Regions from separate parts of the Streptomyces sp. NPDC101490 genome, predicted to be linked through region 1. Evidence: riboswitches for the same ligand, from Rfam matches in the RefSeq annotation. Region 1 holds a riboswitch; the other holds the start of a gene.
What was found. A riboswitch is a leader RNA that binds a small molecule or an ion and turns the genes downstream of it on or off. The one in region 1 is predicted to bind ZMP and ZTP.
Positions count from the first base shown of each region.

Region 2: it holds a riboswitch for ZMP and ZTP, as region 1 does, so the genes downstream of both, ACIRQY_RS18750 (bifunctional 5,10-methylenetetrahydrofolate dehydrogenase/5,10-methenyltetrahydrofolate cyclohydrolase) here and glyA (serine hydroxymethyltransferase) in region 1, are expected to answer to the same signal.

Region 1 is NZ_JBIWNI010000002.1:330,979-336,160, reverse strand. Features, by position in the region: gene ACIRQY_RS05330 (glutathionylspermidine synthase family protein) at 1-404, shown strand, start outside; gene ACIRQY_RS05325 (polysaccharide deacetylase family protein) at 602-1,294, opposite strand; gene rocD (ornithine--oxo-acid transaminase) at 1,638-2,846, opposite strand; ZMP/ZTP riboswitch at 2,970-3,060, shown strand; gene glyA (serine hydroxymethyltransferase) at 3,131-4,396, shown strand; gene trpS (tryptophan--tRNA ligase) at 4,626-5,182, shown strand, end outside.
Region 2 is NZ_JBIWNI010000008.1:253,519-258,700, reverse strand. Features, by position in the region: gene ACIRQY_RS18760 (aldehyde dehydrogenase family protein) at 1-481, opposite strand, end outside; gene ACIRQY_RS18755 (GAF domain-containing protein) at 526-1,935, opposite strand; ZMP/ZTP riboswitch at 2,537-2,644, shown strand; gene ACIRQY_RS18750 (bifunctional 5,10-methylenetetrahydrofolate dehydrogenase/5,10-methenyltetrahydrofolate cyclohydrolase) at 2,673-3,536, shown strand; gene ACIRQY_RS18745 (hypothetical protein) at 4,007-4,918, shown strand; gene ACIRQY_RS18740 (SWF or SNF family helicase) at 4,899-5,182, opposite strand, start outside.

The DNA.
Region 1 (5,182 bases):
GCACCGGCACCACCTGCTGGATCGAGCCCGCGTGGAAGATGCTGCTCTCCAACAAGGCGCTCCTGGCGATCCTGTGGGAGCTGTACCCGGGCCACCCCAACCTGCTCCCCGCCCATCTCGACGGTCCCCGCGACCTCGCGCGGACCACCGGCTGGGCCGCCAAACCGCTGCTCGGCCGCGAGGGCGCGGGCGTCACCCTGCACGAGGCCGGTACGGAGCCCTTCGTACGGGACGGGGAACCCTGCTGCTACCAGGGGCTGGCCCCGCTGCCCGACTTCGACGGCAACCGGGTGGTGCTCGGCGCGTGGATCGTCGGCGACGAGGCGGCGGGGCTCGGGATACGGGAGTCGGCGGGCCCCGTCACCGACGAGTACGCCCGCTTCGTCCCGCACGTGATCCTGTAGCGGCGCCCACCGCCCACCGCGCGTGCCCCGTGGGAGCCGTACGGTCGCCACGCGCGCCCCGGGGGCCGTACGGCCGCCGCCCCGGCCCCGTCACCGGGGGACGCCGTACGGCCCGGCCGCTCGTCAGGGGTGCCGCTCGGGGCCGCCGCTCGGGGGGAGCTGCTGGGGTGAGCTGCTCGGGGGTGCCGCCCGCCCCGCTACTCCGGGACGTACTCGCGCAGCGGCGCGGGCTTCAGGCCCGCCGCCTCGGCCGCGGCCAGGGCGCGCCGCAGGTCCTGCTCCAGGGTCTCGTTGAAGTGCAGCAGGATGATGTCGCCCGCCTTCAGGGTGGGCGTGGGCGGGGTCCACTGGCCCCAGGTGGTGAGGTCGTACGTCCAGGTCACCAGCGCCTTCGCGCCGCAGGCGCGGGCGGCGGTGCGGGTGGTCGCGTCGTACACCCCGTACGGCGGGCGCACCAGCCGGGGCCCGTCGCCGAACTGGGCGAGGTGCTGGTCGCGCGCCCCGCAGAACTCCGCCTTCTGCCCGGCGGCGTCCAGCGTCGTCAGGTCCGGGTGGCTGACCGTGTGGTTCTCGACCCGGGAGGGCCCGTGGTTGAGCAGCGTGTGGAAGTAGCCGGAGTCGTACGAGTAGGCCCCGGGCAGCAGGAACAGCGAGGCGGGCACCCGGCGGTCGAGCAGCAGCTTCGCCGCGGCGGGGTCGTGGAACCAGCCGTCGTCGATGGTGATGAAGACGACCGGGTCGGTGGTGTCGATGTGCGACACCACCGGGACGGGCGCGGGCCAGGCCGCCGGGGCGGCGTGCACGGGTCCCGCGACCGCGCCGACGAGCGCGAGCGGGACGAGGGCGGCGAGCGCGGCACGCACGGCGTGACGCAGACGGAGTCTCGGCATGGCCGCATCATTGGCCTAGACCAACTGTCGTGTCAATGGCCCGAGTTGGCCAGAAAACTCCGCCGCGGTCCCGCCTTCCGCTCCGGAGGGCCGGACCCCGCCCTCCCACCGCCGTACGACTCCACCGCCGCCCGGCCACCGGCCGCCACGCCGTGGTCACCGGCTGCCGTGCCCCCCGGCCACCGGCCACCGGCTCCCATGCCCCTCGGGCCACCGGGCACGGCCCCGGCCACCAGGCACGGACCCAGCCACCGGGTGCGCCCGGCCCGCCGGGGCGCACCGTCCCCGGTTCACCGGGCGCACCCGTCCCCGTCCGGCCGGACGCACCCGTCCCCGGTCCTCCTCAGCCCTCCGACAGCACCTCCCGCAACTGCTCCAGGCCCCAGTCCAGGTCCTCCTTCGAGATGACCAGCGGTGGCGCGATCCGGATGGTCGAGCCATGGGTGTCCTTCACCAGGACGCCCCGCTCCATCAGCCGCTCCGAGATCTCCCGGCCCGTGCCCCGCGACGGCGCGATGTCCACCCCGGCCCACAGCCCGCGCCCGCGCACCGCCTCCACCGCCCCGTCGCCCAGGAGCAGCCCCAGCTCCGCGTGCAGGTGCTCGCCCAGCTCCGCCGCCCGCTCCTGGTACTCGCCGGTCCGCAGCATCGCGATCACCTCCAGGGCCACCGCGCAGGCCAGCGGGTTCCCGCCGAACGTCGACCCGTGCTCGCCCGGCCGGAACACGTCGAGCACCGACCGGTCCGCGACCACCGCCGACACCGGCACCACACCGCCGCCCAGCGCCTTCCCCAGGATGTACACGTCCGGCACCACACCCTCGTGCTCGCACGCGAACGTCCGGCCCGTCCGGCCCAGACCCGTCTGGATCTCGTCCGCCATGAACAGCACGTTCCGCCGGAGCGTCAGCTCCCGCACCCCCGCCAGATAGCCCGCGGGCGGCACCAGCACCCCCGCCTCGCCCTGGATCGGTTCCAGCAGCACCGCCACCGTGTTCTCGGTGACCGCCGCCTCCATCGCCGTCAGGTCCCCGTACGGCACGATCTCGAACCCCGGCGTGTACGGACCGAAGTGGTCCCGCGCCTCGTGGTCCGAGGAGAAGCTGATCACCGTCGTCGTCCGGCCGTGGAAGTTGTTCGCCGCGACCACGATCTTCGCGTGCCCGTCCGGCACGCCCTTCACCTCGTACCCCCACTTCCGGGCGGTCTTCACGGCCGTCTCCACGGCCTCCGCGCCCGTGTTCATCGGCAGCACCGCCTCCTTGCCGCACAGCTCGGCGAGCCCGGCGCAGAAGTCGGCGAAGCGGTCGTGGTGGAAGGCGCGCGAGGTCAGCGTCACCCGGTCCAGCTGGGCCTTCGCCGCGTCGATCAGACGCCGGTTGCCGTGCCCGAAGTTCAGCGCCGAGTAACCGGCCAGCATGTCGAGGTAGCGGCGCCCCTCGACATCGGTCAGCCAGGCGCCGTCCGCCGTCGCGACGACGACCGGCAGGGGATGGTAGTTGTGAGCGCTGTGCGCCTCCGCGGAAGCGATCGCGTCTTGTGTGCCCGACACGGGATCTCCGTTCGTCCTGCGGCTCGGGGGACGACCCCCGACGAGGGGGTGTGGCCCCTGTTTCTATCGTCGCTCGGATGCCGGACGGGGAAACCTCGCGCACGGCGCGCCCGCTACGCTGAAAACACGCACGGCGACTGGCGTACGGGGAAGCGACCCCGGGGGAGCCGTGCGCGGCAGACCACACGGGACGCCGCCCGCCTGGGCGTCACGGGACCGATGTCCCGGTGGCGCCGCGCTCCGCACGACGTCCCCGGGACCCCCGACGCCCGGAGGACACCACCGTGACCGCTCCGCAGCACCCCGCACTCACCCTCGCCGACCCCGAGCTCGCCGCCCTCGTCGGCGCCGAGGAACGGCTCCAGGCCGAAACCCTCCGTCTCATCCCCAGCGAGAACTACGCCTCCGCCGCCGTCCTCGAAGCCTCCGGCACCGTCCTCCAGAACAAGTACAGCGAGGGCTACCCCGGCCGCCGCTACTACGAGGGCCAGCAGAACATCGACCTGATCGAGACCCTCGCCGTCGAACGGGCCAAGGCCCTCTTCGGCGTCGGCCACGCCAACGTCCAGCCCTACTCCGGGTCCCCGGCCAACCTCGCCGTGTACCTGGCCTTCGCCGAGCCCGGCGACACCGTCATGGGCATGGCCCTGCCCATGGGCGGCCACCTCACCCACGGCTGGGGCGTCTCCGCCACCGGCCGCTGGTTCCGGGGCGTCCAGTACGGCGTCCGCCGCGACACCGGGCGCGTCGACCTCGACGAGGTCCGCGACCTCGCCCTGCGCGAACGCCCCAAGGTGATCTTCTGCGGCGGCACCGCGCTGCCCCGCACCGTCGACTTCGCCGCCTTCGGGGAGATCGCCCGCGAGACGGGCGCCGTCCTCGTCGCCGACATCGCGCACATCGCCGGGCTCGTCGCGGGCGGCGCCCACCCCTCGCCCGCCGGTCACGTCGACGTGATCTCCACGACCACCCACAAGACCCTGCGCGGCCCGCGCGGCGCCCTCCTCATGTCCGGCGAGGAGCACGCCAGGGCCCTCGACAAGGCGGTCTTCCCCGGCCTCCAGGGCGGCCCGCACAACCAGACCACCGCCGCCATCGCCGTCGCCCTGCGCGAGGCGTCCGGGCCCGCCTTCCGCGACTACGCCCACGCGGTCGTCGCCAACGCCCGCGCCCTCGCCGAAGCCCTCCTCGCCCGGGGCTTCGACCTGGTCTCCGGCGGCACCGACAACCATCTGATCCTGATCGACCTCACCGGCCGGGACGTCCCCGGCAAGACCGCCGCGAAGGCCCTCGACCGGGCCGGGATCGTCGTGAACCACAACACGGTCCCGTACGACTCCCGCAAGCCCTTCGACCCCTCCGGCATCCGCATCGGCACCCCGGCGCTCACCTCCCGGGGCCTGGGCACGGAGCACATGGCCGCCGTCGCCGACTGGATCGACCGCGCCGTCGAGGCCGCCGGGACCGGCGACGAGAAGACCCTCGCCGCCGTCCGCGCCGAGGTCGCCGACCTGATGTCCCTCCACCCGGCCCCCGGCCTCCCGGTCTGACCGGCCTCCCCACGGACCCGCGCGGGGCCGGGCACCCCCACCGGCCCGCGCGGGCCCGCGCCCGCCGGTCCCGCGAGACCGGCGGGCGCGGCGGAAGCGACGGACACGGCGGACGGGACGGACAGGGCGGACGGGACGGGTGCGGCGGACACGACGGACACGGCGGACGGGACGGGCGCGGCGCGGAGCCAGTCGGGGATCACTTCCCGCACCTGAGAGAATGGCCCGCATGGCCTCTGACAGTCCTCGTGTGCTCTCCGGAATCCAGCCCACCGCCGGCTCGTTCCACCTCGGCAACTACCTCGGCGCCGTCCGCCAGTGGGTCGACCTCCAGGAGACCCACGACGCGTTCTACATGGTCGTCGACCTGCACGCGATCACCGTCCCGCAGGACCCGGCCGAGCTGCGCGCCAACACCCGGCTCGCCGCCGCCCAGCTGCTCGCCGCCGGTCTGGACCCCGACCGCTGCACCCTCTTCGTCCAGAGCCACGTCCCCGAGCACGCCCAGCTCGGCTGGGTCATGAACTGCCTCACCGGCTTCGGCGAGGCCTCCCGCATGACCCAGTTCAAGGACAAGTCCGCCAAGCAGGGCGCCGACCGCGCCACCGTCGGCCTCTTCACCTACCCGGTCCTCCAGGTCGCGGACATCCTGCTCTACCAGGCCCACCAGGTCCCGGTCGGCGAGGACCAGCGCCAGCACATCGAACTGACCCGCGACCTCGCGGAGCGCTTCAACGGACGCTTCGGGGAGACGTTCACGATCCCCTCGCCGTACATCCTCAAGGA
Region 2 (5,182 bases), on a different contig from region 1:
GCGCGACCACGCCCAGCGGCTCGTGGAAGTGGTACGCCACGGTGTCGTCGTCGAGCTCGCTGAGCGTGCCCTCCTGCGCCCGCAGCACCCCCGCGAAATAGCGGAAGTGGTCGATCGCCAGCGGAATGTCGGCGGCGAGCGTCTCCCGGACGGGCTTGCCGTTGTCCCAGGTCTCCGCGACGGCCAGCGCCTCCAGGTTGGCCTCCATGCGGTCCGCGATCCGCAGCAGCACCGAGGCACGCTCCGCCGGGGCCGTACGCCCCCACGCGGGGGCCGCCGCGTGTGCCGCGTCCAGGGCGAGCTCCACGTCCTCGGCGGTGCCGCGCGCGATCTCCGTGAAGGGGCGGCCGTCGACCGGGCTCGGGTTCTCGAAGTAGCCGCCACGTGCCGGGGCGACGTACGCGCCGCCGATCCAGTGGTCGTAGCGGGCCTCGTACGACATGAGGGCGCCCTCGGTGCCGGGAGCGGCGTAACGGGTCATGAACATGGCCTCCCTGGGTGGCGCCGGCCGTCCCTGGCCCGCGCTCACCGGCGAGTGTGCGGTCCCGGACGTTGCAAGAGGGTTGCGCCTGAGGTGAGTTCGGCCTCGAGGGAGTCGAGCCGGGCCCGCACGGGGGCGAGCCGGTCCGCCGGTACGGCCGCGCAGAGCGCCCGCCAGACCACCACGTCGTCCTCGCCCCACGCGCTGTACGCCCAGTCGGCGAGCAGCCCCGGATCGCCCCGGCCCACCAGTGCCGCCCGCACGCGGCCCGCGAGGCGTTCCCGGAGCCGTACCACCGCGGGGGCGCGGGAGCCGGGCAGCAGCGGACCCGCGTACCCTCCGGCCGCCGCCGCCACGGCCCCCGAGGCCAGCCGCCGGTCCACCGCCGCGAAGTCGGCGTCCACCACGCCCACCAGCCGGTACGGACGCGAGCGCAGCACCTCCGGCCCCAGGACGGAACGCAGCCGGGACAGCTCCGCCCGAAGGGTCACCGGGGTCACCGACTCGTCCTCGTAGAGCAGCGTGAGGAGTTCCTCGCCGCCCACCCCCTCCGCGCGGTGCGCGAGCACCACCACGATCTCGCTGTGCCGTCGGCTCAGCCGCGTCCGGCGCCCGTCGACCGACAGCACGGCCTCGTCCCGGCCGAGGGCCGTCAGACGCAGCCGCCCCGGCTCGGGGGCGGGCCCCGCGAGGGCCAGGTGTGATTCCGCCGCCCGCGCCACCGCCTGGACGAAGCCCAGACTGTGCGGATGCGCGAGCCCACTGCCGCCCGTGATGTCGACCGCGCCGAGCACCCGTCCGCTGTGCGGATCGTGCACCGGGGCGGCGGCGCAGGTCCACGCGCGCACCGGATGCCGGAAGTGCTCGGCGGCGACCACCTGCACGGGCCGGTCCACGGCGAGCGCGGTGCCGGGCGCGTTCGTTCCCGCCGCCGCCTCCGACCAGCGGGCCCCGGCGACGAAGTTCATCCGCCGCGCCCGGCGCAGCGCGGAGGGATGCCCCTCGACCCACAGCATCCGCCCGGCCGCGTCGCAGACCGCCACCAGGTGCTCCCCGTCCGCCGCGTACGCGCCCATCAGCTCACGGACCACCGGCATCGCGGCGGCCAGCGGATGCGCGTCCCGGTGCGCGGCCAGCTCGTCCCCGTCCAGTTCGATCCGCGCGGCCCCGTCCTGGCTCACGCGCGCGCGTGCCGAGCGCCGCCACGAGGCGGCGACCAGGGGGCGCAGCCGCTGGGCACCCGTTCCACCGGTCCCGGTGACGAGCCGGAGGCTCTCGGAGTCCGGGGGTGTGCCGTCGGGTCCGAGGGGCGGGTGGCTTCCGGGGCCCGGATTCCCCGGGTCCGGGCCTCTGGCGCCCGGCCCCCGCCCTGTCCCCGTGTCCGTCCGCCCTGCCATCCGCGTACCGCCCAACTCGGCCTCCTCGTCGAGGTCGTCCCGGCCCGTCGCGCTCATCGTCGTGCGGGCGCGAGCCGCCGACAAGCTCCTCGACGGCCAGGCGGTGGGCGGGTGTCCGGGACTCGCCCCTGCTGAGGGTGCGATGTGACGGGTGTGCCGGAGGGGGCTCTTCCGGGAGTCGGCCGGAAGTCGGTCGGGCGCCGGTCGGGCGGCGCCCAGATGCCAGTCGGTGGCCGACCGGGAGCGCCCCGGGAGTGCCCCGGCCGCCCGTGCCCGGACTCGACCGGGACTTGTTCGTGAGTCGGCCGGAAGAGCACGGACCACGCCGGGACGGTCCCCTGCCTGTGAGCCTCCGCCTTGCCGTCCTTCCGTCGTCGCCCGCGCGGAATCCCCGCCGGGCCGAAGGCCGTTCGGCTTGTACGGGACATACGGCAACGGGGCGTACGGCATACGGGGTGTACGGCTCCGCCCGGCTCGTGCGCGAGTCGGCCCACCGAGGCCGACGTGCGCCTGCGCGGCGGGACTCGCGGGGGCGGCACCCCGTACGTGAGCGCCCGCCCAGGGACGACCCCACCCGCCCTCCGGTCGACGCTCTTGTGCGTTCTTCGTCTGATTCACCACCGCCCCCGGCCGCCCTCCGTCATGCTCACGTACAGTGGGGCCGGGCCGTGACTGGCGCTTGAGGTGGATCACCACCGGGGAGCGGCCCGGCGGGACCGCGCCCGGTGCGGCGCCCGTCCTCATGCCGTGCGCCTGGGCGAAGCACCGGTCAGCCACGACGCCCAGGAGTTGCCATGTCCACCAGCACCGCCGCCCTCATGGACGGTACGGCCCTCGCTCGCCGCACGGTCGAGGAGACCGCAGCCCGCGCCTCCGAGATCACCCGCCGCACCGGCGTCACCCCCTGTCTCGCGACGGTCCTCGTCGGCGCGGACCCGGCCTCCGTGACGTACGTGAAGATGAAGCAGAACCGGTGCGCCAAGGCCGGAATCCGCTCCCGGCACGTCGAACTTCCCGCCGCCACCACGACGGAGGAGCTGGTCGCCGCGATCAGCGCGCTCTCCGCCGACCCCGAGGTCCACGGCATCCTGCTCCAGCACCCCGTCGGCCCGCACATCGACGAGCGCGCAGCCTTCGAGGCGATCGCCCCGGAGAAGGACGTCGACGGTGTGACCATGGCGTCCTTCGCGGCCATGGGCTTCGGCCTGCCGGGCTTCGTCTCCTGCACGCCGGGCGGCATCATGCGCCTCCTCGACGCGTACGACGTCGACCCGCGCGGCAAGCGGGCCGTCGTGGTCGGCCGCAGCGCGATCCTGGGCAAGCCCGCCGGACTGCTCCTGCTCGGCCGGGACGCCACCGTCACCTACTGCCACTCCCGTACCGAGGACCTCTCGTCCGTGGTCCGGGAGGCCGACATCCTCGTGGCCGCCGTCGGCCGGCCCCGCTTCATCAAGGGCGCCGACATCAAGCCCGGTGCCGTCGTCGTGGACGCCGGGTACAACCCGGGCAACATCGGCGACGTCGACTTCGCCTCGGCCTCCGAGCGGGCCTCGCTGATCACCCCGGTCCCCGGCGGTGTCGGCCCGATGACCATCGCCGTGCTCCTCGCCCAGACGGTCGAGGGCGCGGAGCGTCAGTTGGGGCTGCAGGCCGGGTGAGGGAAGGGCGGGCGCAGGGGAGGCGGTGGGCCGGGGTACGGTCGGCGATCGTCACGGTTCTGTACGCGCGCGGCGCGGTGGTCGAGAGAGCCGAAAAGCAGTGGCCGCGAGGCCGCCGACGGGCGAACCTGGACGGTGTGTCCCACCCGTCTACCGCCACTCCGCCGACCGCCACCCCGTCACCGGACCACGAGCCGACCGCGTCCGGGACGCCCGATCCGGGAGAACCGCCCGTGTCGGGTGGGCCGCTGGTGCGGGGTGGATCGTTCGAATCGCCCGAGTCCGTACCTCCGCACGAGCGCGGTCCAGACCGCCCGGACGTGCCCGTACGCCCGCGTGAGCCCGTACCCGTACCGCCGCACGAGCGTCGGTCCGTCCGGCCGGGCGATCCCGTGTTCGTACCCCCGCACGAGTCCGTGGCCGATTCGACGGCTGCCCTCGGGACCGTCCCCGGGTCCGCAGCCGTCCACATGACCGCTCCCGTATCCGCAGCCGTCCCTGGCGCCGCCCCCGCGTCCGGGGAGGACTCCGAGTGGTCCGCCCGGCTCACCCGGTTCGGCAAGCCCTGGCCCGGTCCGGCCGCCCGGCGCGCCCACCGGTTCGGCGTGCCGGTCGTACCGATGCTGGTGGCCGGTCTCGTGGCGGCGGCCCTCCTGACCGTCAGGGGAGAGGCCGGGCAGGAGACACGGCTCGAAGGGCGACCGGGGGACCCGTCCGCCGTCTCCGACGAGGGCCGGAGCACCGGGTCGCCGTACGGAGAGCCGGGGACACTCGGCGGAACGCGGTCGGACGACGCCACGCCCCTGGCCGACACGCCGGCATCCGGGACGTCGCTGCTCGACACGCCCGACACACCCACCGCCGGAACGCCTTCGTCCGCGAGGTCCGCACCGGGCACCCCGGGGGACGGCGGACCATCGGGAACCTCCACCCCCACCGGCCGGACCACGACCCCGAAGCCCTCCCGCACCGGGGTCGGCACCCCGGCGCGCCGCCCGACGTCGGCCGCGCCGCCGACCGGCGACCGGCCCGGCGGCGCGCCCGTCTCCTTCGAGCACCTGCGCGTCGGGGACTGTTTCGACATCGACCGCGCCACGCCGGGCACCGCGCTGCGGCGCGCCTGCGACAGGCCGCACCACGCCGAACTCGTCGCCCGGCCCCGCCTGACCGGCCGCTACGCCACCGACCAGGCGATCCGGGAAGCGGCCACCCAGCTGTGCCGCGCACCCCTGAGCCGCAAGGCCGCACGACAGCCGCTCGGCACCCGCTGGACGACCTTCGTCCAGTACCCGTACCGCACCAGCCACCTCCTCGGCTCGGTGCACGCGGCGTGCAGCCTGGCAGCCCCCTCGGGCGACCGGTTCAGCCACCGGCTCCGGTAGCGGCCCCCGCCGCGAAGGCGGTCGCCAGGGCCGTCGCCGGATCACGGTCCGCCGGACCCGCCGGGGACCAGCGCGCACCGGACTTGGCGTACGGCCACCAGCGGCCGTCCTCGCCGAGCCGCACCTGCGCGTCGGTTCCCACCGCCGTCCACCGCGCGCCCCCGGCCCGTCGCAGCGACGGCCGGTCGTCGTCCTCCCAGGACTCCGCGAGCCGTTCCCCGGCCCGCGCCAGTGCCCCGGCGTCCGGCGTCCACTCCTCCTCCA